DNA from 3 places in the Sphingomonas sp. CFBP9019 genome. Region 3 is predicted to be linked to each of the others. Evidence: riboswitches for the same ligand, from Rfam matches in the RefSeq annotation. Region 3 holds a riboswitch; each other region holds the start of a gene.
What was found. A riboswitch is a leader RNA that binds a small molecule or an ion and turns the genes downstream of it on or off. The one in region 3 is predicted to bind cobalamin.
Positions count from the first base shown of each region.

Region 1: another riboswitch for cobalamin. It lies ahead of cobW (cobalamin biosynthesis protein CobW); the one in region 3 lies ahead of SOM18_RS01105 (DUF1636 domain-containing protein).
Region 2: another riboswitch for cobalamin. It lies ahead of SOM18_RS05065 (TonB-dependent receptor); the one in region 3 lies ahead of SOM18_RS01105 (DUF1636 domain-containing protein).

Region 1 covers NZ_JAXCWK010000002.1:624,410-634,973, forward strand. The annotation lists gene SOM18_RS06930 (ComEC/Rec2 family competence protein) at 1-1,955, shown strand, start outside; gene lexA (transcriptional repressor LexA) at 2,118-2,843, opposite strand; gene glp (gephyrin-like molybdotransferase Glp) at 2,912-4,096, opposite strand; cobalamin riboswitch at 4,334-4,546, shown strand; gene SOM18_RS06945 (HoxN/HupN/NixA family nickel/cobalt transporter) at 4,774-5,763, shown strand; cobalamin riboswitch at 5,924-6,140, shown strand; gene cobW (cobalamin biosynthesis protein CobW) at 6,279-7,328, shown strand; gene cobN (cobaltochelatase subunit CobN) at 7,334-10,564, shown strand, end outside.
Region 2 covers NZ_JAXCWK010000002.1:229,402-239,965, forward strand. The annotation lists gene SOM18_RS05055 (hypothetical protein) at 86-370, shown strand; gene SOM18_RS05060 (hypothetical protein) at 484-1,617, opposite strand; gene SOM18_RS05065 (TonB-dependent receptor) at 1,745-3,916, opposite strand; cobalamin riboswitch at 4,085-4,323, opposite strand; gene SOM18_RS05070 (catalase) at 4,544-6,244, shown strand; gene SOM18_RS05075 (ankyrin repeat domain-containing protein) at 6,315-6,887, shown strand; gene SOM18_RS05080 (hypothetical protein) at 6,981-7,190, shown strand; gene SOM18_RS05085 (glycoside hydrolase family 127 protein) at 7,332-9,644, shown strand; gene SOM18_RS05090 (NAD(P)/FAD-dependent oxidoreductase) at 9,743-10,564, shown strand, end outside.
Region 3 covers NZ_JAXCWK010000001.1:264,943-275,506, reverse strand. The annotation lists gene SOM18_RS01135 (aminotransferase class I/II-fold pyridoxal phosphate-dependent enzyme) at 68-1,042, shown strand; gene cbiB (adenosylcobinamide-phosphate synthase CbiB) at 1,035-1,973, shown strand; gene SOM18_RS01125 (cobyric acid synthase) at 1,961-3,451, shown strand; gene cobS (adenosylcobinamide-GDP ribazoletransferase) at 3,419-4,135, opposite strand; gene SOM18_RS01115 (histidine phosphatase family protein) at 4,132-4,710, opposite strand; gene cobT (nicotinate-nucleotide--dimethylbenzimidazole phosphoribosyltransferase) at 4,707-5,720, opposite strand; gene SOM18_RS01105 (DUF1636 domain-containing protein) at 5,717-6,124, opposite strand; cobalamin riboswitch at 6,231-6,417, opposite strand; gene SOM18_RS01100 (ABC transporter ATP-binding protein) at 6,439-7,224, opposite strand; gene SOM18_RS01095 (FecCD family ABC transporter permease) at 7,218-8,213, opposite strand; gene SOM18_RS01090 (ABC transporter substrate-binding protein) at 8,281-9,129, shown strand; gene cobO (cob(I)yrinic acid a,c-diamide adenosyltransferase) at 9,126-9,725, opposite strand; gene SOM18_RS01080 (TonB-dependent receptor plug domain-containing protein) at 9,725-10,564, opposite strand, start outside.

The DNA.
Region 1 (10,564 bases), on a different contig from region 3:
TCGGCATCGGGCTGATCTGGGTACGATCGGACCGGGTGGCGGCACCGGTGCTCGCGGGGCCGACATTCGTGCAGCTGTCCGCGCGGGTCGAGACGATCGAACCGCTCGTCGCGCGTCGGCTGGTGCGGTTGACGGTGCGGCCGGTCGGGCCGGGGCAGGACGCCGATGGCGCGCCGGCTGAGTTGCCCGGCCGCGTCCGCGTCAACCTGGCAGAGGCGGATGCGCCGGCGACGCTCGCGATCGGCGCGACCATAAAGCTTCGCGCGCGACTCATGCCGCCGCCCTTGCCGGCGGTGCCCGGCGCCTATGACTTTGCGCGCGTCGCTTGGTTCGGCGCGATCGGCGCGACGGGGCGGGGCTTTTCGCCTGTGGTGGTAGCAGAGCCGGGCCGCGGCGGCGCTGGCGTCCGGGTGGCGCTGTCGCGGCATATCGTCGCGCAGCTTGACGGGAGCGCGGGCGGGATCGCGGCGGCGCTGGCGACCGGCGACGTCGGCGCGATCAGCGACGCGGATGCGGAGGCGATGCGCCGCGCCGGGCTGGCGCATCTCCTTTCGGTAAGCGGCCTCCACATCACCGCGGCGGTCGCCGCGACGATGCTGATCGTGATGCGGCTGCTGGCGCTCAGCCCATGGCTCGCGCTGCACACGCGACTGCCGTTGATCGCCGCGCTTGCCGGTGCCGCAGCGGCGATCGGCTACACCGTGCTGACGGGCAGCCAGGTGCCGACGATCCGCTCCTGCGTCGCGGCGTTGCTGGTGCTGGTCGCGCTGGCGATGGGGCGCGAGGCGATGACGTTGCGGCTGGTCGCGACGGGGGCGATCGCGGTGATGCTCGCGCTGCCCGAATCGCTCGCCGGACCGAGCTTTCAATTGTCGTTTGCCGCGATCACCGCGATCATCGCGTTGCACGAGCATCCCGTCGTCCGTGCCACGTTCGCGCCGCATGACGAGGGCCGCGGCAGACGCCTGTTGCGGGGCGCCGCGTCGCTGCTGCTGACCGGGCTCGTCGTCGAGGCGGCGCTGATGCCGATCGCGGTCTATCATTTCCACAAGGCCGGGCTGTACGGCGCGGTCGCCAATATCGTCGCGATCCCGCTGACCACGTTCGTCGTCATGCCGTTCGAGGCGCTGGCGCTGCTGCTCGACACGATCGGGCTCGGCGCGCCGGCCTGGTGGCTGGTGCAGCATGCGCTTGACGCGCTGCTGTGGCTCGCGCGCGGCGTGGCGCATGCACCGGGCGCGGTCCGCGCGCTGCCGGCGGTTCCCGACGGGGCGTTTGCGCTGATGGTCGTCGGCGGGGTGTGGATCGCGCTGTGGCGGACGCGGTGGCGACGGATCGGAATCCTGCCCTTGGCGGTCGGCGCGATCTGGGCGCTGACGACGCCGTCACCCGATATCCTTGTGACGGGCGATGGCCGCCACGTCGCGGTCCGGACCGCCGCAGGGCTTGCACTTCTTCGCGATCGGGCGGGGGACTATGTCCGCGATACGCTGGCGGAGAATGGCGGGGTCGACGGAGAACCGCTGCTGCTGGCGGATCAGCCCGACGCGCGGTGCAGCCGCGAGCTGTGCTTGACGGATGTCGTCGCGCGGGGGCGGGCGTGGCGTGTGCTGGCAACGCGCAGCGTTTACCGGGTGCCGATCGCCGAGATGCTTGCCGCCTGCCGGCGCGCGGACATCGTCATCAGCGAGCGCGGGCTGCCGCGTGGTTGTACGCCGCGATGGCTGAAGCTCGATCGATCGGTGCTCGCGCGGACCGGGGGGATCGCGTTGACGTTGACCGCGGGGCGGATGGTGACGGTGCTCAATCCGGGGGACCGGCACCCGTGGCGCGATCCACCGACGCTGGCGCGGCCAATGCGACGGTTCGGGGCGGCGGGCGATCAGCATGGGCTGGCCGGGGGGGCGGCGTCGGTCCGGTTTCGGGTGCCGGCTCGGGGGTGGTCAGAGCGATAGGTCGCGACTGGGTATGTCGGGTCATGATCCTGCGAAGGTGGGGCCTCCGATTGGGAGGGCCGCAATTCCGAAACGCGGACGATGGTGCCTGGGGCCGTTGGTCACGAACGCCACTGCCGGGTGGCGCTGGCGGTGATGACCGCCAGCGCCACCCGGCATTCGTCAGTCGTAGCGGCGCAGGATACCCGACAGCTTGCCCTGAACCCGGACCTGTGCGGGCGCATAACGCTGGGGGTCATAGGCGCGGTTGGCCGGGTCGAGCCGGACCATCGCGCCCTCGCGGCGGAAATATTTCAACGTCGCTTCGCTGTCCTCGATCAGCGCGACGACGATCTCGCCGTCGCGGGCGATCTCGGTACGGCGGATCAGCGCGTAATCGCCGTCGAGGATGCCGGCTTCGACCATCGAGTCCCCCGAAACCTCCAGCGCATAATGCTCGCCAGTGCCGAGCAACGCGGCCGGGACGGCAAGCATCGAGCTGCCCTCGAAGGCTTCGATCGGGACGCCGGCGGCGATCCGGCCGTGCAGCGGGATCTCGACGACGTCGTTCGCCGCGATGCGGGCGGGCGACGCGGGCGTGGCGCTGGCCGTGTTCGGCGCAGATACGGTGTCGGCCGATGCCGCCACCTTCGGCCCCGACTTCGCCGCCGTCTGCCCTGTTGCAGCCTCGGGACGCTCGGGCATCCTCAGCACTTCGAGCGCGCGCGCCCGGTTGGGCAGGCGTCGGATGAAGTTGCGCTCCTCAAGCGCGCTGATCAGACGGTGCACGCCCGATTTCGATTTCAGGTCGAGCGCGTCCTTCATCTCCTCGAACGAGGGCGACACGCCCGTCTCGGCGAGGCGGTCATTGATGAAGCAGACAAGCTCGTGCTGCTTGCGCGTGAGCATAACAGTTCTCCGTCCGGAACAGACGAGGAACTTCTATGGAACACTTGCAGCTTCGTCAAGCGGTGACGTCACGCGATGACGAGGATTTCCGCCGAGTCGCCCGCCCTTGCCGCCGGCGCGTCGCCGTCGCGGATGATCAGGCAGGACGAACGGGCGAGCGTCAGCAGCATCGAGCTGTCCTGGATGGTCGAGGCATAGGCGCGACCCTTGCGCAGTTCGGCGCGCATATAGTCGGTCCGCGACTGGTTGGGCGGAAGATCCTCGCCGAGCAGCGCGTGCGTCGTCTGCGGCAGGGGATCGCGCGCGCCGAGCATGTGCGCGACCACGGGGCGGACGAAGAGGATGGCGGTGACGAAGGCGGAGACCGGGTTGCCAGGTAGGCCGAGCAGCATCGTCCGGCCAAGCGCGCCCGCCATCATCGGCTTGCCCGGGCGCAGCGCGATCCGCCAAAAGTCGATGCTGCCGCCCGCCGCCTCGATTGCGGGGCGGACGAGATCGTGATCGCCGACCGACGCGCCCCCCGTGGTCACGAGCAGATCGGCATCGACCCCGGCAAAGGCGTCACGCAGCGTGTCGAGCCGATCGGGGAGGATTCCGAGATCGATAATGTCGACGGGCAGGTCGGCGAGCATCGCGGCGAGCATGATGCCGTTTGATTCCGGTAGCGGGACGGGGTCGCTGGTCGAGCCGGGTGGAACGAGCTCGTCGCCCGTCGCGGCGACCGCGACGCGCAGGCGGCGGCCGACCGATAAGGCGCCGTGCCCGCCGGTCGCCGCGACCGCGATGCGCGCGGGCGTCAGCCGGTCGCCGGCCGCGATCAGCCGCGTGCCGGTCGCGAAGTCGAGCCCCTTGCGGCGCGTGTTGCGCCCTTCGAAGGCGGGGCCTTCGCCGTCGAGCATCAGCCGGTCGCCGTCGCGCGCGGCTTCCTCCTGGACGAGCACCGTGTCGGCGCCCGCCGGCATCGCCGCGCCGGTGAAGATCCGCGTCGCCTGTCCCGCGCCGACCGAACCGGTGAAGGGGCGCCCCGCCGCACTTTCGCCGATGACCGTCCACGGCCCGGGCAGATCTGCGTAGCGGATCGCATAGCCGTCCATCGCCGAGAGGTCGGTCGCTGGCTGGGTGCGGCGGGCGAGAATGTCCTCCGCGGCCCAGCGGCCCATCGCCGAGCGCAGCGGCACGGTTTCGGCGGGGACGCGCGCGGCCATGGCGAAGAGGCGGGACTGGGCGTCGGCGACGGGGACGAGAGGGCGCATGCGGGCTCCGTTCAGCGGGGCGATGAAGGTCTGCGCTGCTCGCACGATTGCCGCGGGGCGGAAAGCGGGCAACGCCGCGACCGGCAGGACACCGGTCGGTTATGCGATCAACGTACGAGGTAAGGCAGACGTTGCGGTGAGATGGGACGACATGCCCTGCGTTGCGTCGCGCGCAAATCCTGTCGTCAGCGCAGGCAAAACGCGCTAGCCCTGTGGCGCAGGTCCGACGCAAGCCGGATCCGCACAGATCGCGTCGGTGCCCCTCGGGGCTTGAATGGGAATGCGGTGCGGGGTTCGCCCCAAGACCGCAGCTGTCCCTGCAACTGTAAGCGGCGAGCGACACGCACCCGCCCCCTGCGACGGGGGCAGCCACTGGGCCGATGGCCTGGGAAGGTGTGCGTCGAGCCTTGACCCGCGAGCCAGGAGACCTGCCGGCGTCTGGTCGCTCTTGTCCCGGTCCAGGGGGTGGCCGAGGCACGGTGAACGCCGTCTGAGCGACGACAATGCGGCGGGGGCCGCATCGGCGACGCATGCCGGCCGCTCAGGGCGTCCGGTCGGCGCGCGTCCCGGTCGTTCGCGGCAGGCCCCCGTCCTCGTCGGACGCCGGGGATGTGCCAATGACCAAGATCATGACCGGGCGGACCGCCGGTCGTTCGACGCGACACCGGATCGGCTGGATGTTCGCGATGCTGGTGGCGGCCAATATCGCCGCCTGGGGATGGGCGTTCGCGCTGTTCCAGGCGCAGCCGCTGATGCTGGGCACCGCGATGCTCGCCTGGGGGCTGGGGCTGCGCCACGCGGTCGATGCGGATCATATCGCGGCAATCGACAATGTGACGCGCAAGCTGATGCAGGATGGGCAGCGGCCGATCGGGGTCGGCTTCTGGTTCGCGATCGGCCATTCGGGGATCGTCCTGATCGCCGCGGTGGCGATCGCGCTGACCGCGAGCGCGCTGGCGCAGTTCGAGGCGTTCAAGCAGGCGGGCGGGGTGATCGCGACGCTGATATCCGCGCTGTTCCTGTTCACGATCGCGACGATGAACCTGATCATCCTGCGATCGGTGTGGCGGACCTTCGGCCATGTCCGCGGCGGCGGGCGCTATGTCGAGGAGGATCTCGACCTGCTGCTCGGCAATCGCGGGCTGCTCGCGCGGCTGTTCCGGCCGATGTTCCGGCTGGTCACGCGCAGCTGGCACATGGCGCCGCTCGGCTTCCTGTTCGGGCTGGGGTTCGACACCGCGACCGAAGTCGCGATCCTCGGCCTGTCGGCGAGCCAGGCGGCGGACGGGTTGTCGATCGGTACGGTGCTGGTGCTGCCGGTGCTGTTCGCGACGGGCATGGCGCTGGTCGACAGTGCCGACGGGGTGGTGATGCTCGGCGCGTATGAATGGGCGTTCGTGAAGCCGATCCGCAAGCTGTATTACAACATCACGATCACGCTGATCTCGGCGATCGTCGCGATCGCGATCGGCGGGATCGAAACGCTCGCGCTGCTGGCGTCGAAGCTGGGCCTGAGCGGGGGCGTGTGGGACGTCGCTTTGGCGCTGGGCGAGAATTTCAACGGGCTGGGCTTTGCGATCATCGCGCTGTTCGTGGCGTGCTGGGTGCTGAGTTTCGCGATCTACCGGTGGAAGCGGTTTGACGAGATCGAGGTGGTGCGGGGGTAACGAGCAGCGTCGTCATCCCGGGCTCGACCCGGAACCTGGAGCCGGGCACCGGATCATGCGTGGCCCTGGGTCCTGGCTTTCGTCAGGATGACGGCGGTCATGTGCATTGGCACAATCGCCAAACTCCTCTAAACCCAACCCCGAGGTTTGGTTCTACCGAACCTCAACAGATCGCGCCGGTGCCCTTCGGGGCTTGAATGGGAATGCGGTGCGGGAGCTTTGCCTCCCAATGCCGCGGCTGTCCCTGCAACTGTAAGCGGTGAGCGAGACGCACAGGCCCCCGATGCGGGGGCAGCCACTGGGTCACGGGACCTGGGAAGGCGTGCATCGAGCTTCGACCCGCGAGCCAGGAGACCTGCCAGCGTCATGGTCGCTCTTGCCTTGATCCAGGGGATGGTCGCGGCACGGTACTCCGTCTGAGCGACGAACGCGTGTGGCCGTCTTGGTCGCGCGCGCGTGTGGCTGCGGATGTGCGTCCGTCCGTGGCTGTCGTTCCGACGCCCGGAGAGTATCGCATGACCGAACCCCAGCCGACCCTGGCCAAGATTCCCGTCACCATCGTCACCGGATTCCTCGGCGCGGGCAAGACCACGCTGATCAGCCATCTGATCCGTAACGCCGGGGGCCGGCGGCTCGCGGTGATCGTCAATGAATTCGGCACGCTCGGTATCGACGGCGACATCTTGAAGGGGTGCGCGATTCCCGATTGCCCGGCCGAGAACGTCGTTGAGCTCGCCAATGGCTGCATCTGCTGCACCGTCGCGGACGACTTCATCCCGACCGTCGAGACTTTGCTCGCGCTCGACCCGCGGCCCGACCATATCCTGATCGAGACGTCGGGGCTCGCTTTGCCCAAGCCGCTGCTCAAGGCGTTTGACTGGCCCGCGATCCGGTCGCGGATCACGGTCGACGGGGTGATCGCGCTGGCCGATGCGGAAGCGGTCGCCGCGGGACGGTTCGCGCCCGACCTCGCCGCGATCGAGGCGCAGCGGCGCGCGGATCCGAGCGTGGATCACGAGACTCCGCTCGCCGAGGTGTTCGAGGACCAACTCGCCTGTGCCGATCTGGTGCTGCTGACCAAGGCGGATCTGGCGGGCGAGGCGGGGGTGGCCGCGGCGCGCGCGGTGATCGCGGCGGAGTCCGCGCGTGCGTTGCCGGTGATCGCGCTGACCGACGGGGTGATCGATCCGCGCGTCGTGCTCGGGCTGAACGCGGCGGCGGAGGACGACATCGCCGCGCGACCGTCGCACCATGATGGCGCGGACGATCACGAGCATGACGATTTCGACAGCATGATCGTCGACCTCGGCGAGATCGCGGACCCGGCGGCGCTCGCCGCGCGGATCGAGACGCTCGCGCGCGACGCCGACATCCTGCGCGTGAAGGGTTATGCCGCGGTGACGGGCAAGCCGATGCGGCTGCTGGTGCAGGCGGTCGGGGCGCGGGTGCGGACGCAATATGACCGGCCGTGGCGCGGCGACGAGGCGCGCCAGACGCGGCTGGTGGTGATCGCCGAGCATGATCGGATCGACCCCGCAAGGATCCGGGCCGCGCTTCAGGGCTGACGGCGATGCACGTCGTCTTCCGCGAAAGCCACGGGCTGGAGGAGAGTGCGGTCCCGCAGGACCTCGCGCAGACTCCGGCGGATCTCGTCGTCCTGTCCTTTTCGGACGGGGATCTCGGCGCGTTCGCGGCCGGGTGGCGGCGTGCGGCGGCGAACGGGAGCCCGCTGCCGTCGCTCCGGCTCGCCAACCTGTCCGCGCTCGCGCATCCGCTGTCGGTCGATACCTATGTCGAGCGGACGCTGGCGGGGGGTGAAAGCGCGAAGGGGATCGTGATCCGGCTGATCGGCGGGCGGTCCTACTGGTCCTATGGGTTGCAGCAGGTCGAGGCGCTGGCGCGGGCGCGGGGGATCGCGCTGGCGGTGCTGCCGGCCGACGGGCGGATCGACGCGCGGCTCGATGCGGCGTCGACGGTGCCGGTGTCGACGCTGCGCCGGCTCGCCGCCCTGTGTGACGATGGCGGCGCGGTCGCGGCGCAGGCGGCGCTGGCGCAGATGGCGCTGGCGGCGGGGCTCTATGCCGGGCCGGTCGCGGGGGTGAAGACGGTTCCCGAGGTCGGTGGCTGGCAGCCGCGCGACGGGGTGACGTGCCCGGCGGCGTTCGCGATGACCGCGACGCGGCCGCGAATCCTGCTGATCTTCTACCGCTCCTATCTGACCGCCGCGGATCTGGACCCGATCGAGGCGCTGCATGCCGGGCTGGGTGCGGCGGGGTTCGACGTCGTTGGGCTGTTCGGGCCGTCGTTGAAGGCGCCGGGCGTCGCGGGGTGGCTCGGGCGCTGGGTCGTCGCACTGCGCCCGGCGGCGATCGTGAACGCCACCGCCTTTTCCGGCCGCGGCGCCGATAACAGCTCGCCGCTCGACGGAGCGGGGGTGCCGGTGTTCCAGGTCGCGCTGGCGACGTCGGACCGCGCCGCCTGGGCGGGATCGACGCGCGGGCTGTCCCCCGCCGACCTGGCGATGCACGTCGTTCTGCCCGAGGTCGACGGACGGCTGCTCGCAGGCGTCGCGAGTTTCAAGGAGGACGGCGTCCGCGACGACGCTCTCGGCTATGCGCGGCGCGAGCACCGGGCCGATCCCGAGCGGATCGCGGCGATCGTCGCGCGCGTCACCGCGTGGGTGCGGCTGGCGGAGCGGTCGGTCGCGGAGCAGCGGCCCGCGGTCGTGCTGTCGACCTATCCGGGCAAGGACTATCAGATGGCGCATGCGGTCGGGCTCGACGCGCTGGCATCCGCCGAGGCGATCGTCGAGGACCTGGCGGCGGCGGGCTATGCGACCGGAGGGGCGGCGCCGCAAGCGCTGGCCGGGGCGCTGGAGACGGGGCGGCTCGCATGGCCGGTCGCGGCGTATCGTGCGGCGCTTGGGGGCTTGCCGGCCGTGTTGCGCGACGCACTCGAGGAAAGCTGGGGCGCGCCCGAGGACGATCCGGCCTGTATCGACGGCGCGTTCCAGTTCGCGGGCGTCGAGCGGGGGCGCGTGGTGATCGCGCTCCAGCCCGAACGCGGGCGCAGTGCGGCGCGGGTCGGGGAGTATCACGACCTGTCGCGCTGTCCCTGCCACGCCTATGTCGCCTTCTATCTGTGGCTGCGCGCGCGGAAAACCGATGCGCTGATTCATGTCGGCGCGCACGGGACGCTCGAATGGCTGCCGGGCAAGGCGGTCGCGCTGTCGGGGGAATGCTGGCCCGAGGCGCTGACCGGGGCGATGCCGGTGCTCTATCCGTTCATCGTCAACGATCCGGGCGAGGCCGCACAGGCACGGCGGCGGATCGGCGCGGTGACGATCGGCCATGTCCCGCCGCCGGCGGCGACGACGCGCAGCGGTGCGGGGCTGGGGCGGCTCGAATCGCTGCTCGACGAGTTTTCGACCGCCGACGGGCTCGACCCCGCGCGGCGCGACCGGCTGCAGCGCGACATTGCGGACGAGGCGCGCGCGAGCGGACTGGCGGCGACGCTGCGGCTCGACGAGGCGGCGAGCCAGGTGGAGGCGATCACCCGTATCGACACGTTCGTGTGCGACGTGAAGGAGAGCCAGTTCGGCGACGGGCTGCACGTCTATGGGCGTGGCGACCAGGGCGAGGCCGAACGCGACGGGTTGCTGAACGCGTTGCGGGGCAAGCGGATCGCGGCGGGGCCGTCGGGGTCGCCGTGGCGCGGACGCAGCGACGTCCTGCCGACCGGGCGCAACCTGTATGCGACCGACGCGCGCGCGGTGCCGTCGCGCGCGGCGCATGCGCAGGGCGTGCGGCTGGCCGACGAGCTGGTCCGCCGGCATCTGCAGGACGAGGGCGACTATCCGCGCGCGCTGGTCGTCGACCTGTGGGCGTCGGCGACGATGCGGACCGCGGGCGAGGAGTTTGCGATGGCGCTACACCTGCTCGGCGCGGAGCCGGTCTGGGATCATGCGTCGGACCGGGTCACGGGGGTCGAGATCCTGCCGCTGGCAAGGCTCGACCGGCCGCGGATCGACGTGACGCTGCGTGTGTCGGGGCTGTTCCGCGATGCGTTTCCCGCGCTCGGCCAGATGTTCGGGCAGGCGGTGCGCGCGCTGGCGCTGCGCGACGAGCCCGGTGACTGGAACCCGTTCGTCGGCGCTGCCGTCGGTGCGCGCGTCTATGGGCCCGAGCCGGGTCGCTACGGGCTCGAGCTGGGTGATGCGGGCGAGGCCTATGGCGAGGCGGCGCGGGCGGCGGCGGGCGCCGCGTGGCTGGCGGCGTCGAGCCATGCGCTGGACGGGGCGGGCGATGACAATGCGACGCGGTTCGACCCGGCGGGGATCCGCGACCGGGTCGTCGCCGCCGACGGGTTCGTCCATGTCCAGGATTTGCCCGAGACCGACCTGTTGCTCGCCGCGGATTATGCCGCGCACGAGGCGGGGTTCGCGGCGGCGCAGGCGGTTGCCGGGGGTAAGAGCGCGGCGCTGTATCATCTCGATGCGCGCGATCCGGAACGGCCGCGCGCGCGGTCGCTGGACGAGGAGGTTGCGCGGGTCGTTCATGCACGCGCGGCGAACCCGGCCTGGGTCGAGGGGATGATGCGGCACGGGTTTCGCGGGGGCGCGGAGATCGCCGCGACGCTCGACCATATGGCGATGTTCGCGCAGCTGGCGCGAGTGGTGTCGCCCGAGCTGATCGATCTCTATTATGATGCGACATTGGGGCGCGACGCGGTGCGTGCGTTTCTGGAGAGCGCAAACCCCGCGGCGCTGGCGGCGATGACCGCGCGGTTCGCGGCGCTGCAC
Region 2 (10,564 bases), on a different contig from region 3:
GAGCCAGCCCCGGGAATGTATCGATGCCAGCCCATAGTGTCTCGCGATCGCGGAATCGTCACCGCGTAACGGGCGCAGCCGTACGATGACGGAAGGACCTGATCCGATTCACGAGGTGCGCGAGCTCTGGTACCAGGAGGATGGCAGCGTCATCGTCTACAGCCATCAGGTCGTGCCGCGGCGGTGGTGGAACCGCCTGACGCGGCCGATCGGCGTGCTGCTGATCGTGCTCGCCGTCGCGTGGCCCGCATTGCTGCTATCTCATGGATGGACATGGCTGGGCCTGGCGTTTGCCATTGGCGACGTGTGCGTCGTGTTCGTCGGCCGTGATCTGATCCTGTGGGGGGCCAGGCGCTGGAGCGATCCATAGGCAACCGCGTTTAGACGCGGAATCGGAAGGTCTGCGCAGCAGGGCGGGCGCCCTGACGGGCTTGTGGCTCGCCAGGGCACATCATGCAATGGCCGGCCCCCCCGACCGGCTGGTCAGTCGCCGGGGAGGGCGGCACCGGCGACTGCGAACAGATCCGCCGCGGAGTGGCGGGACAGGTCGATCGGAAACGCCGCGCTCATCGACACGCCCGCCGGCGCGTCGTTCGCATCGAAGCCGAGCGCGCGGCAGGCCGCCACGCTCGCCTTGGTCCTGCAGGCGAGCCCGCCGCCATGTGCAAAGACGTTCAGCAGCACCCGGCGTGCGTGCGAGCGCGGCCGGATGCGCAGATCGGGAACGTCAGTATAATAGATCTCCAGCGCGCCGGGGCAGAGCCGGGCGAGATCGTCGAGCAGCGCCTCGCGCTCGTTCGGCGCGGCGGTCGGTTCGGTGCGCAGCGCTTCCTCGTCACCATCGGTTTCATCATCGGCCTCGCTCTCTCCGGCCAGATCCTCGACGGCGGGTGCGGGGCGGTCGGCGAGCAGCCGGGCGAGCCGCTCCTCGAACGCGACCGGATCGACCGCTGGCGCGTCGCCGGGTTCGGTGCCGTCGTTGCAGGGCGGCATGAACGCGGCAATGAGGTCCCGCTCGATCGGCGCAAGCCAGTGCTTCTTCACCCATGCGCTCGGCCGCTGCCCGGGCTCGGGGAGCATGGTCGCGGCCAGGTCGCGCGGCAATTGGAGATAGGTGAAGCCGAGGTGATCGAGCATCGTGGCCTCGTTCCCCGGCCCGAACACATCCCAGTGTGCGGCTGCGAGCTGCGCCTTGGCGAAGGTGCAGCTGCCGCCCTTGCGCTGGAGAAGCGGGCTTTCATCGCCGTTCAGTGCCAGCATCGCAACGATCGTCTCGATCGGTCCGTTGGGCTCTGCGGCGGCGAGCGCATGCAGATGCTTGAGATGCCGACGGGCGAAGGTGACATAGGGCGAGCGCAGCGTCTGATAGGTGACGTGCTTCTCCCAGCGCTCGAGGACCGATCCGCCAAAGGGCCGCTCGGCCTTGCCGGCATATAGGCCGACATAGACGAGCCGGTCGTCATGGAACATGCCGTAGATGCCGGGCCCGCGCAGTGCCTCCGGCTCCCCCGCCCAGGGTGCCCGCGGCACGGCGCGCAGGTTCATCCATGCCGGCTTGCCGAGCGTGGGCGGCACGGGACGGAGGGTAAACAGCTCGGAAGCCCGGTAAAACGGCATGCGCAATGTCTCCTCATGGGGTGGCCATGCGGCTTAGGCGGGCGCGCGCGCGACCGGCTATCCGGGGTTTTCCCGGGGGGCGACATCGCCGGCGGCCCGTCCCAAGGGCTGCCGGCCGCGGGGCGCGCTAGAAGCCGACGCGAAGCGAGACGTCGACCGCGCGGGGACGGCCGAGCACCCATTGCTGGTTGTTGTACGTGCTGATCGCATAGTTTCGGTCGAATAAATTGTAGCCGTGGATGTCGACCGCGAGCCGTGGCGTCACTGCATAGGAGAGCGTTGCATCGACCATGGTGTAGCTGGGGACGCGAAAGCTGTTGGCGTTGTCCGAATAGCGGCGCCCGACGTAGCGCAGCCCGGCGCGCGCCTGGAGCGCACGCGTTGCGTTCCAGCGCAGCCAGAGATTGGCGAGCGTCTCGGGCACGTCCGGCGGGGTATTGCCGTCAAAGCGCGTGTCGCCGGAGACGAAGTCGTCGAACGTCGCGTCGAGTATGCTGCCGTTCGCATCGATCCCGACACCGTAAGGCAGATCGAGCGATACCGCGGCCTCGATACCCCTGGCCGATCGCTGGCCTACCTGCTCGACCGGGCTCGTCGGGGTCAGCTGCGCCAGCAGGCGTTTCTTGACGATGCGGTAGGCGGCGAGGGTGGCGTTGCCGCGACCGTCGAGGAACACTGCCTTGGCGCCGACCTCGACCTGGTCGCCGACCGCGTTGCTGAACTGCACCTGCCCGGTCGAATAGGTCGTCAGCGTCCCCAGCGGGTCCACGCCGGTGGCATATTGCGCATAGAGCGACACCATCGGGATCGGCTGATAGACGCTCCCGATCCGCCAGGTCAGATTGTGCAGCCGCTTGTCGAGCACGAACGTCTCGGTACCGGCGCCGCCCGGATAGTCGATCGACCAGCGGCGAATCGTGTCGCGCTCGTAGCGCACGCCGCCAACGATCGAGACGTGCGTGCCGAGCTTAAGCCGATCCTCGGCAAAGACCGCATATTCGGTCGTGCGCGTGCGGTAGCGCGGTGCGATGCCTTGCGTGTCGACGATCAGACCGGGATCGAACGCGAAGGGATCGACCTCCGAAACCTGGGGATCAGACCCGAAATTATGGGAGTAGGTCAGCTTGATGAGGTTGACGTCGAAGCCCATGACAAGGTCGTTGCCGACGCCATCGGCGACGTCCGTCCTGAACGTCACGCTCCCCTGATCGCCCCACTGCGTCTGGTCGTGGACGATGCCGGTCATGTCGGTGCGCAGGATGCTGCCGGGAGTGCCGGTGTTGCCGCTGCCGTTGGCGCAGACGCCGTCCGCGGCGATCCAGCAATAGGTTTCGAGATTGCGCCAGGAGCGTTTGGAGGTGAGGCGATAGGCCTGGTTGCTGACGGTGACCGCATCGCTCGGCGTCCAGTCGAGCTGCAGGCTGGTACGGTTGTCCCGGTAGCGGATGACGCCGTCACGTGTGTTGTAGTTGCGCTCCCGGATGCGGTCGTCGAGCCGTCCTTCGATCAGCGGCGTGCCGAAATAGCGCATCGGCTTCTGGTCGCCATAATCGTCCCGCGCGGTGACGACGAGCGTGTCGGTCGGTGCCCAGCGAAGCGTGCCCGAGACGGCATGGCTGCGCGACTGGCCACGATCGACATAGCCGTCGGACCGGCGATAGCTGCCGTCGATGCGGTAGGAGAGGCGCTCGGTGATCGGCCCCCCTGCGCCCGCCGCGACATGGAAGCTGTCCTGCGAGCCATAGCCGATCTCGCCCTCCACGTGCGTCCGCTGCGTATCGGGTTTGCGCATCAGGACATTCACCGCGCCGCCCAGTGCGCCCTGGCCGTAGAGCACGGAGGCCGGGCCGCTCAGGATGTCGATCCGCTCGACCATCCACGGATCGGTCGGAAAGGTGATCGTGCCGGCCGCCGGGAACAGCCTGATGCCGTCGATGAGCTGGAGCACGGAGCCCTGACCGCTGAACCCCCGCGCGGCGAGTGCGGTGCCGCCATTACCGGGATTGCCCGCGTTGCTGATGCCCGGTGCGCGGCTCGTCGCGTCGATCACGGACAGGTCGCCACGCGCGCGGATCGTGGCGCCATCGATGACCGAGAGCGTCGCGGGGGTCTCGAGCGGCGTGAGGCCCAGGCGGCTGCCGGTCGCATTCGGCGTGGTGAGCGTGTCCTGGGCATGCTGTCCGACGATCAGGATGTCCTTGGTATCGGGATCCGGCACGGACTGGGCGTGGATTTGTGCTGCGAAGACAGGCGACAGAATAGCCCCCGCGAGCGCGAGGCGAGACAATAGGAACGGCATTACGGTAATCCCCCGGGCGTCTGGCGAACCCGGCAGGGACCTCCCGCGAACGGCCGACATCCGCGCCAGCCGGACGCGATTGCGACCGGCACGCATGCCCGTGCGGTCCCCACCGCACACGTCGTCGCTCGACGGAGTACCGTGCCGCGGCCACCCCCTGGGCCAGGCAAGAGCGACCAGACGCCGGCAGGTCTCCTGGCTCACGGGTCACCACACGATGCACGGCCTTCCCAGGCCCTCATGACGCAACGTCTGGCCCAGTGGCTGCCCCTTCCTTTGCAGGAAGAAGCGAAATGCATCGCGCTCGCCGCTTACAGTTGCAGGGACAGCCTCGGCTTCAGGTGGCGAACCACCCTCACCGCGTTCCCTATTAAGCCCCTTCCGGGGCACCGACGCGATCATGCCGTCCTGCTCGGATCGAACAGGTCAGCGGCGCCGGTCTATCCCGGTCAGGATCGTTCGGCAATCGTCCGGCGAGCGGCACGATGGCGGCTCGATCGTCCTGCTCGATTGCTGTGATCCAGAAGCTCCGTTTGGCGCGATGCGCGTCCTCGATCAGGAGGCGGCGGTGCCGCACGCTCTGTGCGGGGATGCCACGCTGATGGCATGCAGGATTAAGGGATCGAGATGAAGAACGTGAAGAGCCGTCAGGCCGTGACGGCGATGCTGCTGGCTGCGACATCGGCTGGTGCCATGATTCAGCCGGTTGCCGCGCAGACGGTGGCGCCGGCCGAGACGCAGGCGGAAACCCGCATGACGACCGCTGCGGCACCGTCCAGCGCCGGCAAGCCCGCGCTGGCGCAGGCCGGTGTGGCCGGCACGGTCGAAGCCAAGGGTGATTCGGCCAGTGTCGCCGCACCGCAGATGACCCGCGACAATGGTGCGCCGATCGGCGAGAACCGCCATTCGAAGGCGGCGGGTGACCTTGGCCCCGTCCTGCTCGAGGACACGACGCTGATCGAGAAGCTCGCACGCTTCGACCGGGAGCGCGTGCCCGAGCGCGTCGTCCATGCCCGCGGAACCGGTGCCCACGGCGTCTTCACCGCGACCGCGGACATTTCGAGCATCACCGACGCATCGCTGTTCATGCCCGGCAAGCAGACGCCGGTGTTCGTCCGCTTCTCGACCGTGATCCACCCCTCGGGCAGCCCAGAGGGCATGCGGGATCCGCGCGGCTTTGCGACCAAATTCTATACCGATCAGGGCAATTGGGATCTGGTCGGCAACAACCTGCCGATCTTCTTCATCCGTGACGCGATCCAGTTTCCGGACATGATCCACGCGCTCAAGCCCTCGCCTGTGACGAACAAGCAGGACCCCAATCGCTTCTTCGACTTCTTCTCGGCGACGCCCGAGGCGACCAATATGCTCGCGCATGTCTATTCGAACCTCGGTACGCCGGCATCCTACCGGACGATGGACGGCAACGGCGTCCATGCCTTCAAGCTGGTCAATGCCAAGGGCGAAACAATGTTCGCCAAGTTCCGCTGGATCAGCCGCCAGGGCGTGCGCAACCTGAACGGCGCGCAGGTGGCGACCGCGACCTGGAACTACCTGACCGACGATCTCTATGGCGAGATCGGCAAGGGCAATTTCCCCGTCTGGGACCTGATGGTGCAGACGATGTCGGCATCGGCGTTTGCCAAGCTCGACTATAATCCGTTCGACGACACCAAGGAATGGCTGGGCGTGCCGTTCCGCAAGATCGGCGAGATGACGCTCAACAAGGTGCCGACCAACTTCTTCGACTATACCGAGCAGTCGGCGTTCGCGCCTGCCAACCTCGTGCCGGGGATCGAGGCGTCGCCGGACCGGATGCTGCAGGGGCGGCTGTTCTCCTATTCGGACACGCAGCGCTATCGCATCGGCGCCAATGCGATGCAGTTGCCGGTCAATCGTCCGCTCGCGAGCGTCGTCAACAATTACCAGGACGGCCAGCTCGACCACGCCAACCGCGCGTCCGACGTGAATTATTTCCCGGCGGCGACCGCGGCAAAGTCGACCGATGCCCGCTTCCGTGCCGCGCCCTATGGCATCGACGCGACCGTCGATGCGAAGCCAGTCGCCAAGACCAACAACTTCGCGCAGGCGGGCGAATTCTACCGGGCGCTGAAGCCGCAGGACAAGGCGGATCTGGTCACCAACCTGGCGGGTGATCTCAATGTCGTGACGTCGGCGCGGACGAAGACGATCATGGTCAGCTACTTCTACCAGGCGGACAAGGACTTCGGCACGCGCCTGGCAACCGCGGTGAACGTGCCGATCGCCAACGTGTCGCGCGCGGTGGCGGACTATCGCGCCGCCAACCCGGGCCAGGGCGCCCGCTGATCCCGGGGCAGGAGGCGCGGCATGGCGCGCGCCTCCTGCCGTGGCAGACTTCAAGGAAACGAGACCGACGATGCTGACTTATCTTGCCGCGCTGCTCGCCGCGGCTGGCCCAGAGGCCGCTGCGACCGAGCGACAGGCGCCTCCTTCGGTCGCGACCTTGCCAACACCCGAGCGTCGCCAGCAGCTGCTGTTCGAGGCGGCCCGGCTCGGCCGCACGGACATGATCGATCCGCTGCTCAAGGCCGGCGCCGACATCAATGCCTATGACGAGCGCGGTTTCACGCCCCTGATCCTGGCGGCGTATAACGGACAGCTTGCTACAGTCGACGCGCTGATCGGCAAGGGCGCCGACGCCTGCCGTCCGGATCGCGACCAAGGCAATAGCGCGCAGATGGGTGTCGCGTTCAAGGGCGAGGATGCGATCGCGGCACGGCTGCTGAAGGCAGGGTGCGACGTGAACGCGCGCAATCATGCCGGGCAGACCGCGTTGATGATGGCATCGCTGTTCAATCGCCGGGCACAGGTCGACCTGTTGCTGGCGGCGGGTGCGGACCGGACGATCCAGGATGCGGCGGGACGATCGGCAGGTTCGGTCGCGGCCGGGCAGGGCAACGCTGCCATGGCGGAACGCGTGAAGCGCTAAAGCAAGTCTTCGGGCGTCCCGCGCGCCACGGCGGGCCGTGTCGCTACCGTTCCGCATTGACGCGGCGCGGCATCCGGGGCCATCGCGTTGGCCATGACCAAGAGCAAGGGACGCACCGGCGCACACGCGCGCGCCAATATCCAGCCTGCGCCGACAGCCGCCGAGCTCGACGCAGCCAAGCGCGAGGCCGTCCAGATCGAGGGGCGGCTCGCCGGCCTCGCGGCCGGGCATCCGTCGGTCAAGATCTGGAAGGCCCGCCTCCGGGCCGCGCAGGCGGTGATCGCTCGTGCGCCGCGCGACTGAGACGTTTGCGTAGGTTCGGCCGGGTCTGGATCACGGCGCACTGATGATCACAATCACACCGTCAGCTCATGTCAGTCCCGGGATTTACTCCGACAAGTGAAGCCGATAGCCTGTGTCTAAAGACGTGGCTGGGAGAGTGACATGGGTTGGACGCGTCGCGGCGCGCTAGGCGCGGGGATCGCACTGGGGGCGGTGCCGCCATTCGCCTTGGCGGCGGCGGGCGCACCCTCGGCAGCGACCCCCTTTCCGCTGTCGCAGGTGCGGTTGCGGCCGTCGATCTTCCTGACGTCGGTGCAGGCGAACCAGCGCTATCTGCTGTCACTCGATGCGAACCGTCTGCTGCACAATTTCCATGCCGGGGCAGGGTTGCCGACCAAGGGCGAAGTCTATGGCGGATGGGAGTCGCGCGGGATCGCCGGGCATTCGCTCGGCCATTATCTTAGCGCGCTGTCGCTGGTCTACGCGCAGACGGGGGACCAGCCGTTCCGTGACCGCGCGGCCTATATCGTCGCCGAACTCAAGGCGATCCAGCGGAAGCAGGGGGATGGCTATGCCGGCGGGACAACCGTCGAGCGCGGCGGCAAGACCGTCGATGGCAAGGTGGTGTACGAGGAGCTGCGCAAGCGGGAGATCCGGTCGACCGGGTTCAGCCTGAACGAAGGGTGGGTGCCGCTGTACACCTATCACAAGGTGATGGCGGGCGTGCTCGACGCGCACCGGCATGCCGGACTTGCAGAGGGTCTGGCCGTGGCGATCGGGCTCGGGACCTATCTCGGCACGATCCTGGAGGGACTGAGCGACGTCCAGGTGCAGGACATCCTGCGGACCGAACATGGCGGGCTGACCGAATCCTATGCCGAGCTGTACACGCGAACCGGCAATCGCCGCTGGCTGACGCTGGCCGAACGGCTGCGGCATCACGCGATCGTCGACCCGCTCAGGGACGCGCGCGACGACCTCGCGGGGCATCATGCCAACACCCAGATCCCGAAGATCGTGGGGGAGGCGCGGCTGCATGAGCTGACCGGCGATACCGATCATGCCAGGGTCGCGCGGTCATTCTGGACGATCGTGACGCGCGACCACAGCTATGTCATCGGCGGCAATTCGGACCATGAGCATTTCGGCGAGCCGCGCAAGCTTGCCCAGCGGCTCGACCAGCAGACGTGCGAGGCGTGCAACAGCTACAACATGCTGCGCCTGACCCGGCATCTCTATGGCTGGACCGGTGATGCGCGCTATTTCGACTTTTACGAACGCGCGCATCTCAACCACATCATGAGCCAGCAGCACCCCGATACGGGGATGTTCACTTATTTCACCGCGCTGGCGCCGGGCATGGGGCGCGTGCATTCGAGCCCGACCGAGGATTTCTGGTGCTGCGTCGGGTCGGGCATGGAAAGCCATTCGAAGCATGGCGAGAGCATCTACTGGAAGCGCGGCGATGCGGTTGCGATCAACCTCTATTATGCCTCCACGCTGGATGCCCCCAAGGCGAAGCTCGACATCGATACGCAATTCCCGCTCGGCGACACGGTGCGGATCGCGGTCAGGACGGCGCCACGGACGCTGGCGCTCCGCGTGCCCGGCTGGTGCACCGCCCCGCTGTTGCAGGTGAACGGCAGAACGGCCGGCGTGCGCGACGGCGCGTATCTGCTGCTGACCGGGCTCAAGGCGGGCGACCGGATTGCCTTGTCGCTGCCCATGCCGGTGCGCGTCGAAGCGATGCCGGACGATCCAAGGCTGGTCGCGTTCCTCAGCGGCCCGCTGGTCCTTGCGGCCGATATGGGCGCGGGGGACCGTCGGTCCGACGGGCCGGACCCCGCGCTCGTCACCGACCGGACGGAACCGGAGCTGGTGAAGGCGACCGGATTGCACCGGTATAGACTGGGCGGGCAGGGCAAGCCGGGCGACCTGACGCTGCGACCGTTTTTTGCGCAGCATGACAACCGCACCGCCGTCTATTTTCGCCGGTTCGGTACCGCCGAGTGGCCGACCGCGCAGCTCGCCTGGGCGCGTGCGTCGCAGGAGCGGGCGGCGCTGGCCGCGCGGACGGTCGATGTGATCCGGCTGGGCGAGCAGCAGCCCGAGGTCGATCACGCGTTCGCCGACAGCGGCAACTCGGCGGCGGTGTCGCATGTCGCCGACCGCAGCCGCAACGTGAACATCGGGTATTTCGAATTCGACCTGACCGTTGCGCCGGGGCCGCTGACGCTGCAGGTCGAATATGGCGGCGGGCAGCGCAACAAGGATTTCCGGATCTCGGTCGATGGTACGCCGTTGGCGCGCGAGCGGCTCACGGGTGACGTCACCGCCGCCCGCAACGTCCGGACCTATACGCTGCCGCCCGAAACCACGCGCGGCAAATCGAGAATCCGCGTCCGCTTCGAGTCCGACACATGGCAGGGGGTCGAGGTCTATACGGTGCGGACGATGCGATCCGAGACGATCTGACCGGTACTACGGTCGATAGGCCCCGGGGGATTTCCGGCTGGTCGGTTAGGTCCGGGGGCGGTATCGGGCCACCCCGCGGATCGTCGATCGGAGACGTCATGAAGGTTGCGATCATTGGTGCAGGAATCACCGGCCTCAGCTGTGCGCTGCGACTCCAGCAGGACGGCTGCGTGGTGACACTGTTCGACAAGGGACGCGGTGCGGGTGGTCGGATGGCGACGCGGCGGATCGAGACGCCCGGCCGCACGATCGCGTTCGACCATGGCGCGCAATATCTGACGATGCGCGACCCGGATTTCGTGGCGGCGATGCAGGGCTGGGCGGCGGCGGGCGTCGTCGCGCGCTGGCCCGCGGCGGGGCCCGATGCCTGGGTCGGGACGCCGGGGATGAACGCGATCGTCGGGCATCTTGCGGCGCAGACGGACGTCCGCTGGAACACCCACGTTACCGCGCTCCGCAAGACGGCGACGGGGTGGCAGCTCGATCCGGGCGACGCGGCGCTGTTCGACAGCGTCGTCGTCGCGATCCCTGCTGAACAGGCGGCGGCTCTCCTCGCACCGCATGACGCGGCGATGGCGCGCGTCGCAGCGGACAGCCGGTCGGCACCGTGCTGGACAGCGATGTTCGCATTCGAGACGCCGCTCGCTATTTCCGACGACGTGCTGAAGGATCGCGGCATCATCGGCTGGGCCGCGCGCAACAGCGCGAAACCGGGACGCGATGGTCCGGAGGCCTGGATCGTCCAGGCGACGCCAGACTGGTCCCGCGATCATCTGGAAGACGCGGCGGAGACGGTGGTCGATCAGCTGCAGGCGGCGCTCGCGGCGCAGTGTGCCGACGCGCTGCCCGTGCCGATCGTCCGTGTCGGTCATCGTTGGCGCTATGCCCGCGCCGTGGCGGGCGAGTCCGGCTGCCTTTGG
Region 3 (10,564 bases):
GCGAATGGCGAAGGCCAGCAGCAACGCCGCGGCATTGCCGGCGCAGGGGACGCATGTGCACGCGCTGATGGAACATGGCGGCCGGATCGACAGCGCGCAGGCGCTGTACCCGCACGCGCCGCGTCCCTGGCTCGACCTGTCGACCGGGATCAACCCCTGCGCGTGGGAGCCGCCCGCCGATCTCGCGGTCGACCTGCGCAGCCTCCCCTCGCCCGCCGCACTCGCCACGCTCGAGGCCGCCGCCGCGCGCCATTTCGGCGCCGACCCCGCGCGCGTCGTCGCGCTGCCCGGCACCGAAATCGGCCTGCGCCTGCTCGGCGCGCTCGGCCTGCCCGCCCCCGCCCGCCATGTCGGCCCCAGCTACGCGACGCACGAAGCGGCCTTCCCCGCGCGTATCTCGATCGACAGCCTGACCGACGAAGCGACACACGGCGGCACCATCCTGCTCGCCAACCCGAACAACCCAGACGGCCGGCTGGTCAGTCCGGATGCGCTTCGGCCAGTGATCAACGCGCTCGGCGAGAATGCAGGCTGGCTGGTCGTCGACGAGGCCTTCGCCGACATGCTCCCCGACGCCGGCCTGGCCTCGCACCTGTCCGCAGAAGATCCAGTCATCCTGTTCCGATCATTCGGGAAGTTCTTCGGACTCGCCGGCGTGAGGCTCGGCTTCATGATCGCACCGCCCGGCATCGTCGCGCGGGTCCGCGACCGTCTGGGCAGCTGGCCGATCTCCGCCACCGCGCTCGCGATCGGCACAGCCGCCTATGCCGACCGAGCCTGGATCGAGACCACCCGCGCACAGCTCGTCACCCGTGCGACCGCGCTCGACGCGATGCTCCTCCGCCACGGACTCACCGCGACGGGCGCCTGCCCGCTCTTCCGCCTCATCGCAACAGACGACGCCAAGCCCCTGTTCGAGCGCCTGAATATGGCGGGCATCCTGACCCGACCCTTCACCTATGACCCCCGCTGGCTGCGTCTCGGCGTCCCCGCCGACGCGGCCGCACTGGCGCGTCTCGACGCGGCGCTCGCGCATGGCTGATCCCGTCGCGCTCATCGCCCTCGCACTCGACGCCGGGATCGGCTGGCCGGAACGGCTCTACCGTCGGGTCGGCCACCCCGTCGGCGCGATCGCCGCGATCATCGGTTCGCTCGAAAAAGCGCTCAACCGTCCCTCATGGCCCGACGCGACGCGCCGCATCGCCGGGGTCGCGACGCTCGCGATCACGCTCGCGGTGACGGGCGGGATCGCCTGGGGCGCGACCTGGCTGCTCGCGACCTATCTCGGCGGCTATGCCTGGCTCGGCATCGGCCTCCTCGCCGCCCCCGGTCTCGCGCAGAGGAGCCTCAACGATCACGTCGCGCCGATCGCCGCCGCGCTCGGCAAGGGCGACGTTCAGGGCGCTCGGATCGCGGTCGGCCGGATCGTCGGTCGCGACACCGACCGGCTCGACTCCGCCGGCATCGCCCGCGCCGGAATCGAAAGCCTCGCCGAAAGCTTCTGCGACGGCATCGTCGCGCCGCTCTTCTGGCTGCTTATCGGCGGGCTTCCCGGGCTCTGGATCTACAAGGCGATCAACACCGCCGACAGCCTGATCGGCCACCGCGAGCCACGTTGGCGCGCGTTCGGCTGGGCGTCCGCACGGATCGACGATCTCGCCAACTGGATCCCCGCGCGGATCAGCGGCGCCTCGCTGTGCCTCGCCGGCCCCGGTGGCTGGCACGTGATGCGGCGCGACGCGCGCAAGCACGCCTCGCCCAATGCCGGCTGGCCCGAAGCGGCGATGGCGGGCGTGCTCGACCTCCGCCTCGCCGGCCCGGTCAGCTATGACGGCGTCACCCAGCTGAAGCCCTGGATCGGCAGCGGTCGTGCCGCCGCCACCGCCGCCGACATCGCCCGCGCGCTGCAGGTCTATCGCCGCGCCTGCCTGCTGCTCTGGCTCGTCACGGGGGCGCTGCTGTGGGTGCGGTGATGCTTCAGGGCACCGGCTCGGACGTCGGCAAGTCGGTGCTCGTCGCCGGCCTCTGTCGCGCGCTCGCCAATCGTGGCCTCTCCGTGCGCCCCTTCAAGCCGCAGAACATGTCGAACAACGCCGCCGTCACCGCCGATGGCGGCGAGATCGGCCGCGCCCAGGCGACCCAGGCGATCGCCGCACGCACCGCTGCGACCACCGACATGAACCCCGTCCTGCTCAAGCCGCAAGGCGACCGCAGTTCGCAGCTCGTCGTCCACGGCAAGGTCCGCGGCATCCTCCGCGCGAGCCGCTGGCGCGAGGGGCGCGCGGGGCTGATGGACGACGTGCTCGCCAGCTATCACCGGCTCCGTGCGCAGGCGGACATCGTCGTCGTCGAGGGCGCGGGCAGCCCCGCCGAGATCAACCTGCGCGCCGCCGACATCGCCAACATGGGCTTTGCGCGCGCCGCGGGCGTCCCCGTCATCCTGATCGGCGACATCGACCGGGGCGGCGTCATCGCCTCGCTCGTCGGCACGCGCGCGGTGATCGATCCCGCCGACGCCGCGATGATCCACGGCTTCCTCGTCAACAAGTTCCGCGGCGACCCCGCGCTGTTCGACGACGGCTATCGCGCGATCGAGGCGCGGTCGGGCTGGCGCGGCTATGGCGTCATCCCCTGGCTCCCCGAGGCCGCCCGCCTGCCGAGCGAGGACGCGGTCGTGCTCGAACGCCGCCCCGGTCACGGTCGGCAGGACGGCCAGGTCGTCATCGCCTGTCCGATCACCCCGCGCATCGCCAATTTCGACGATCTCGATCCGCTCCGGCTCGACCCCGGTGTCACGTTGGTCATGGTCCCGCCCGGCGAACCGATCCCCGACGCCGACATGATCATCCTCGCCGGCTCCAAGGCGACGATCCCCGACCTCGCCTTTCTCCGCGCGCAGGGCTGGGACATCGACATCCATGCGCACCGCCGCCGCGGCCGCCCGGTGCTCGGGCTTTGCGGCGGCTATCAGATGCTCGGCCGCAGCATCGCCGATCCGGACGGGCTGGAGGGTCCCGCCGGTATCGCCCCCGGGCTCGGCCTGCTCGATGTCACGACGATCCTGTCCCCCGCCAAGACGCTCGAACGCGTCGCCGGCACCGCGATCGGCGCACGGTTCGACGGCTATGAGATCCATATCGGCGAGACCAGCGGCCCCGACACCGCGCGCGCGCTCACGACCCGCGACGATGGTCGCCGCGACGGTGCGGTCAGTCCCGACGGGCTCGTCTCCGGCAGCTATGTCCACGGCCTGCTCGGCCTCGCGGATCAGCGTCGCGCCTGGCTCAGCCGGCTCGGGGTCGACGCGGTCGGCCCCGACCATGCGGCGTCGATCGACGCTGCGCTCGATGCGATTGCGGAAACGCTCGAACGCCGTCTCGATATCGACGCGCTGATCGCATTGTCGAAGCTCGCGGGGTCAGACGCGACCGGCAATGGCGAGCGCGACTAGCATCCCGGTCTCGACGAATTCGATCCCCGCGCCGTGGCAATCCCCCGATACGCCCCCGACCCGCCGGATGAGCCACCAGCCGAATAGCGCGATCAGTGCAGGGGCCCCTGCAACGGCATGCACAGGCCCCCCTAAACACCCTGTTACGCACCCCCAAAAGACCAGATCGTGCACCCTGATCTTCCCTGCCACCATCCCTCCCAGCCCGCCCTCCCGCAGAAGCGGCACCCACCGCGCCCAGCACAACGGCCCGATCCGCGCGAGCATCGGGACGAGGATCACGACTGCCCATCCCTGACTCGAAACAGCATGCAATAATACAAGCTTTGCAATGAGTTGCAGCGCGATCATCACAACGCCGAAGCTGCCGATATGCGGATCGGCCATGACCGCGATCAGCCTGTCGCGATTGCCATGCGCGGCACCCAGCCCGTCTGCCAGATCCGCCAGCCCATCCAGGTGCAAAGCCCCTGTAATCGCTACCCAAATTGCCAGCGCGGCGAGCGCACCGGTCCATGGATCGACCTGTGCGCCGACCCACCCCGCTCCCGCGACGACCACCCCGATGCACGCCCCGACGACCGGGTACCACCGAATCGCGGCGGCAAAATCCTCAGCGTCCGCAGTGACTTGCGGCATCGGCACGCGCGTCAGGAAGCCGAAGGCGACGATCAGCCGCTTCACGAAGCCGGATCCGTCTGCAGCGCCACGATTTGCGCCGTCCGGTCCGGCCAGATCCGCAAACTAATCAGCGCCGCATAAGGCAAATCGAACGCCCAGAGCTCGCGCAACCCGAACCCGCACAGTGATTTCAACGCCGCACGGATCGCCCCGCCATGTGTCACGATCAGTGAGGTTTCGGGTGTAAGTTCTTCTATCGCATCAGTAATTCTTGCGACCAGATTGCTCCACCGTTCCCCACCCGGTGGCGGTGCAGCATCCGGATCGTCCCAGAACCGCTGCAACGCCGCAGCGTCGATCTCCGCCGCAGCCAGCCCGTCCCAAGCCCCGAAATCCAGCTCCCGCCACCGCGCATCGGTCGTTGGAGCCAGCCCCCGCTCCCGCCCGATCGCATCCGCAATAGCCTGCGATCGCATGAGATCAGAACAGACGATCTGCTTGAAATACAGTGATTTTACCCGCGCCACACAGGCCGCCAAACCCTCCGCCGTAACCGGACTATCGGTCCGCCCCAGCATCCGCCCGGTCAGTTCAGGCGCGCCATGCCGCAACAGGTGAAGCAGGAACGCCCCACTCACGCCACCGACACCCCCGCCTCGGCAAACGTCGCCATCCCGTCATGCGCCGCCAACGCCGACCGGATCACTCCCACCGCAACCGCCGCCCCGCTTCCCTCCCCCAGCCGCATCCCAAGTCTCAGTAAAGGCTCGAGTTTCAGCGCTTGAAGCAATCGCTCATGCCCCGGCTCGGCCGAACAATGCCCGGCAATGCAATGCTCTGTAATGCTAGGATACGCCGCCGCGATCGGTGCGATCGCCGCCGACGAAATGAATCCGTCCAGCATCACCGGCACCCCCGCCAGCCGCGCCGCCACCACCGCGCCAGCGATCGCGACGATTTCACGCCCCCCCACCCGCCGCAACGTCTCGAACGGCGTACGCGGGAAATCAGCATGCCGCGCAATCCCCGCCTCGACGACCGCGATTTTCCGCGCGATTCCCGCCACATCAACCCCCGTCCCCGGGCCAACCCAGTCGGCGGCGGTTCCGCCGTAACTGCGCAGACACAGGGCTGCGGCCGACGTAGAATTCCCGATCCCCATCTCACCCACGACGAGTATGTCGAGCCCAGGCACGACGACGTCGGCACCGATGTTGAGTGCGGCGAGACACGCGGCTTCGTCCATCGCCGGCCCCGTCGTGAAATCCGCCGTGGGGGTTTCCAGATCGATGTCAGCGATGACGAGTTCGAGCCCGACGGCATCCGCCAGCGCATTGATCGCCGCGCCCCCACGACGGAAATTCTCGACCATCTGTGCGGTCACGGAGACCGGGAAAGCGCTCACCCCGTGCACCGCAACGCCGTGATTTCCGGCGAAAATCGCCGCCCGCGCACGCTCGAACCGCGGCCGCTCGCGCCCCTGCCAGCCCGCCATGAAGACCGCGAGGTCTTCAAGTCGGCCGAGCGATCCGGGCGGCTTGGTCAACTGTGTTTGCCGCAGCGATGCGGCCCCTCGCGCGGCTTCGTCTGCCACGGGAAGGGCCTCCAGCGCCGCCTCGAACGCCGCGACCGTCGGGAACAGCGTCACTGCGCGACATAGCCGGCGGGGGGCGTCCGGGTGATGAAATGCCCCTTGATCCCGGCCGGCCACTGCCGAAACGGCACCTGCCCCTCCGCACTCTCCGCATGCAGCACGGCATAATCGAGAATCGCGCGCGCAGCCTCTTCATCCGGGGTAAAGCGCCCCAGCACATAGCCGATCTTCGCGGGCCCGCGGACGTGGATGGTGCAGAAGTCCTGGCAGGCGAACAGGCACGGCATCGCCTGGACCGCAATCCCGGCATAGCGCGGATCACTCGCCTGGACCGCCTGCAACGCCGCGACGAGTCTCGCACCGCCCCGCATGCCCTCGGCATCGTCCTTCGCATCGGTGGACACGCGGCAGGTGCTGCAGGCGACGACGGCCGCACCGTCTTCGGCGGGAACCAGTATATTCGGCATTGAAACCCCATGACATACGCGCCCGCGGCACAGGCCACAGGCTGGTTATGTCGTCGTGCGGGTTTACCCCCGTCCGCTCGGCGCACCCTGGCCGGACGAAAGACGACTGCGACGGGCAGGTCTCCTGGCTCACGGGTCACAGCCCTTCGCGCCGCCTTCTCGGGACCGGGATCCCAATGGCATGTTGGCACGATGGCTCGCCGCTTACAGTTGCAGGGGCAGCCGGGGTTCTCCCGTTCCCTTTTCATCCCCGTCGCCGGGGAACCTGTCGCGGCCAGAGGGATAGGCCGGGCGAGCGGCCCGGGTCAATCGCCCTGCGCGCTGTCACGCGTCAGCGGTACCACGACCGGTACGCCCTCGATCGATCCGAACCACGCCCTAACGCCATAGGTCTCACGCAGCCGAACCGGCGTCAGCACCGCCGAAGGCGCACCGTCGGCGACGAGCCGGCCCGCGTCGAGCACGAGGATACGATCGCAATAGCGTGCGGCGAGGCCCAGATCATGCAGCACGGCGATCACCAGGACGCCGCGCGCGGCCTCCGCCCGCAGGATGTCCATGACCGCGATCTGATGCGCGGGATCGAGCGATGCGAGCGGCTCGTCGACGATCAGCGCCGGCGCCTCGACCGCGAGTGCCCTTGCCAGCAGGACGCGGGCCCGCTCGCCCCCCGAGATCTCGGTCGCGACACGCGCCGCAAGCGGGGTCACGTCCGCCGCCGCCATCGCACGGGCAATCGCATCACGATCCTGCTGAGAAATGCGCGACAACGGTGCGAGATGGGGCAACCGGCCCAGCGCGACGAGACGTTCGACGCTCAGCGGCCAATGAAGACTTTGACCCTGCGGCAGATACGCGACCGTCCGTGCAATCTCGCGTCGCGAGCGCTCCGCCAGCGGAACCCCGTCGAGCAGGATCTCCCCCGTAGCGGGAACCAGCCCGAGAAGCGCCTGAACCAGCGTCGATTTGCCCGCCCCATTGGGGCCGACGATCCCGATGAGCGCACCACCCTCTGCCGCGAAGCTGACATCGTCGACCACGACCCGCCCGGCACGGCGGACGCTGAGGCGGTCCGCGGAAAGGGCTACCACAGCCGCCGCTCGCGCATGAGGTGCACGAGGAACACCGGCACGCCGAGAAACGCAGTAACGACCCCTAGCTTGAGTTCGTTCGACGTCGGGATCACGCGTACCAGCACGTCCGCAAAGGTCAGCAATGCAGCACCGCCCAATGCGGAGGGGAGCAGGATCGCCGATGGCGAGCGATCGGTCATCGGCCGGACGAGATGCGGGACGATCAGGCCGATGAACCCGATCGCGCCCGATACCGCGACCGCCCCGCCGACCCCGATCGCCACCCCGACCAGCATCCGCACGCGCGTCCTTCGCAGATCGACGCCGAGCGCGCGTGCGCCATCCTCGCCGAGCGTCAGCGCGTCGAGCGCATGGCCGTCCCAGGCGACCAGCACCATGCCGATTGCGATACAGGGCAGCGCCAGCGCGACATGGCTGAACGACCGGTCTTCAAGCGACCCGAGCAACCAGGTCATGATCTCCATCGCCGCAAACGGGTTCGGGGACAGGTTGAGCGCCAGACTGACCCCCGCGACCGCCAGCGTTCCAACCGCAATCCCCGCGAGGATCAGCGACAAGGCGCTTTGCGACCCGGCCGCCAGCACGAACAGCAACCCCAGCGCCGCGAACGCCCCAGCGATCGCCACGATCGGCAGCATCGCCGGATGAAGCTCCGCCAGCCCGAAATACAGCGCGATCACCGCGCCCAGCGATGCCCCGTTCGACGCGCCCAGCACCGATGGCTCGGCCAGCGGATTGCGCAGGAACCCCTGCAGCGCAGCACCCGAAAGCCCCAGCATCGCGCCGACCGCGAGCCCGAGGATCGCGCGCGGCAGACGAAGTTCGAACAGGATCGCGCGTTCGATCGGATCGCCCTGCCCGCTGAGCGCCCGCACGACATGCGCCAGCGGGATGGCCGCACTCCCCACCGCGACCGACGTAGCGCCGGCCAGCAGCGCAAGCAGCGCGAGGCTACCGACCAATCGCGCACGCGTCACGCGTTCCATAGTGCCAGATCCCACCGCATCCTTTTCCGCCTAGCGCATAAGCGGCCGCTGCGGCAGGGCTTTGCGCATGCGCGGACGCCGTCTCCTGACCATCCTGATCATCGCTGCCGCTGGCGCATCTGCTGCGGCGGCAGCGCCTCGACCGCCGGCGCGTATCGTTTCGCTCAACCTGTGCGCTGACCAGTATCTTCTGGCGCTGGCCGACCCCGCGCAGATCGTCGCACTGACCCGGTTCGCGCGCGATCCGAACATGTCCGCTGCCGCCAACGCCGCGCGTACCATGCCCGTCAGCCGTGGCAGCGCCGAAGACGTCCTGATGCTCCGCCCCGATCTCGTGATCGCATCGCCGTTCCGACGCCAGACGGTCACGGCCGTTCTCGCCGGCCGGAACGTCGCGACGCTCGATCTGCCCCCCGCGGACAGCTATGCCGCGATCGTGACGCAAGTCCGGCAGGTCGCCGCAGCCATCGGGCACCCCGATCGCGGCGAAACGCTGATCCGCCGGATGGACACCGCGCTCGCACGATTGCCGCGCGCCCCGGGAGGTGGTCGTACGGCGGCCTATTATCAGCGTCGGGGTTTCCTGACGGGTACCGGCACGCTCGTCGACGAACTGATGCAGCGTCTCGGGCTGGCCAATCTCGCGACCCGGCTCGGCAAGCCGGCACTTTCGCAACTGTCGCTCGAACAAATGGCGCTGGCACGCCCGGACTATCTCGTCGTTGAGAGCGCCACCGACCGCGTGACCGATCAGGGCACCGAAATGCTGCATCATCCGATTCTCGACGGGATTCCCCGTCTGCGCATCCCCGAGGCGTGGACCGTCTGCGGAGGTCCCGCCTATGTGCTGGCCGCGCAAAGCCTCGCGGCGCAGTTGCGCACGCAGCGTCCAGCTAGTCCTCGCCGCGGCCGTTAGAACTCGACGCCGGCCTGGGCCTTGACCCCGCCCCGGAACGGATGCTTGACCAGCCCCATCTCGGTGACGAGATCCGCTGCGGCGATCAACGCCTCGGGCGCGTTGCGCCCCGTCGCCACGACATGCGTCATCGCCGGTCGCGCTGCGAATCCCGCAAGTACCTCGTCGAGTGGCAGATAGTCGTAGCGCAGGACGATGTTGATCTCGTCGGCGATGACCATCGCATAGCTCGGGTCGAGGATCATCCGGCGGACCTCGTGCCACCCTTCGCGCGCCACGGCGATATCGCGGGCCCGATCCTGCGTATCCCAGGTAAAGCCCTCGCCCATCGGCTTGAATTCGACCAAATCGGGGAAGGCGTCAAAGATGACCTTCTCGCCGGTCGTCATCGCACCCTTGACGAACTGCACGATCCCGACCTTTCGCCCATGCCCCATCATCCGCACCGCCATGCCGAGCGCCGCGGTGGTCTTGCCCTTGCCCGGTCCGGTGTGGACCATCAGCAGGCCCTTCTCGATCGTCTTGGCCGCGACGATCTTGTCCTGGACGACCTTCTTCTTGGCCATCCGCGCCGTGTGCTCCGCCTCGCTCCGCATCAGAATGCTGCCTTCACGCCGGCATAGGCACCGCGCCCCTGACCGACATAGCTGAACACCTCCTCGTACCGCTCGTCGAACAGGTTTTCGACCCGACCGAAGACCGATAGCCGGGGCGTCAGCTTGTACGCCGCGTTCAGGTTGACGAGGACATATTCCTGGAGCGAAACGCGGACAGGGACATAGCTCGGATCGGTATAGGCATCGTCCTGCTGCCGGCCATTATACCGGACGGTGAGGGTCGCCGAGGCGCTCTCGTCGCGGCTGAACGCAGTCATGTTGACGCTGCCGATATGGTTGGGGCGCCGGATCTCCACGCCCCCGTCCTCGCGCGCCTTCAGATAGGTATAGGCGAGGTCGAAGCGCAGCTGCGGAATCGGCTGGGCGGTGGCAAACACCTCGACGCCATGCTGCGTCGATCGCGTATTGCGGTTGCCGGGCGTCGCGACGAAGTCGGGGGCAGGATAGGTGGTAAAGATCTCGTTCGTCAGCCGACTGTCGAAATAGGTCGCGCCGATCGTCGCACGATCCCCCCCGAAAGCCTGTTCGACCCCGGCTTCCCACCCCTTTGACTTTTCGGGCTTGAGGTTCGGATTGCCGATGTAACGACCGTCGGAATAGCCGAAGAGATCGAAGTAGCCGGGGTTCTTCACGCCGGTACCGTAGGCGCCGCGCACCCGCGTTCCGGTCGCAAAACGATAGCTCGCCTGCGCGCGGTAGGTGGTGGTGTCATCGAACCGGTTATTCTCGTCGCGCCGCACCGATCCGCCGATCGCGAGCGCATCGTCGACGACGACGTCATACTGGCCAACGATCCCGATATTGTCGGTATGCCGCCG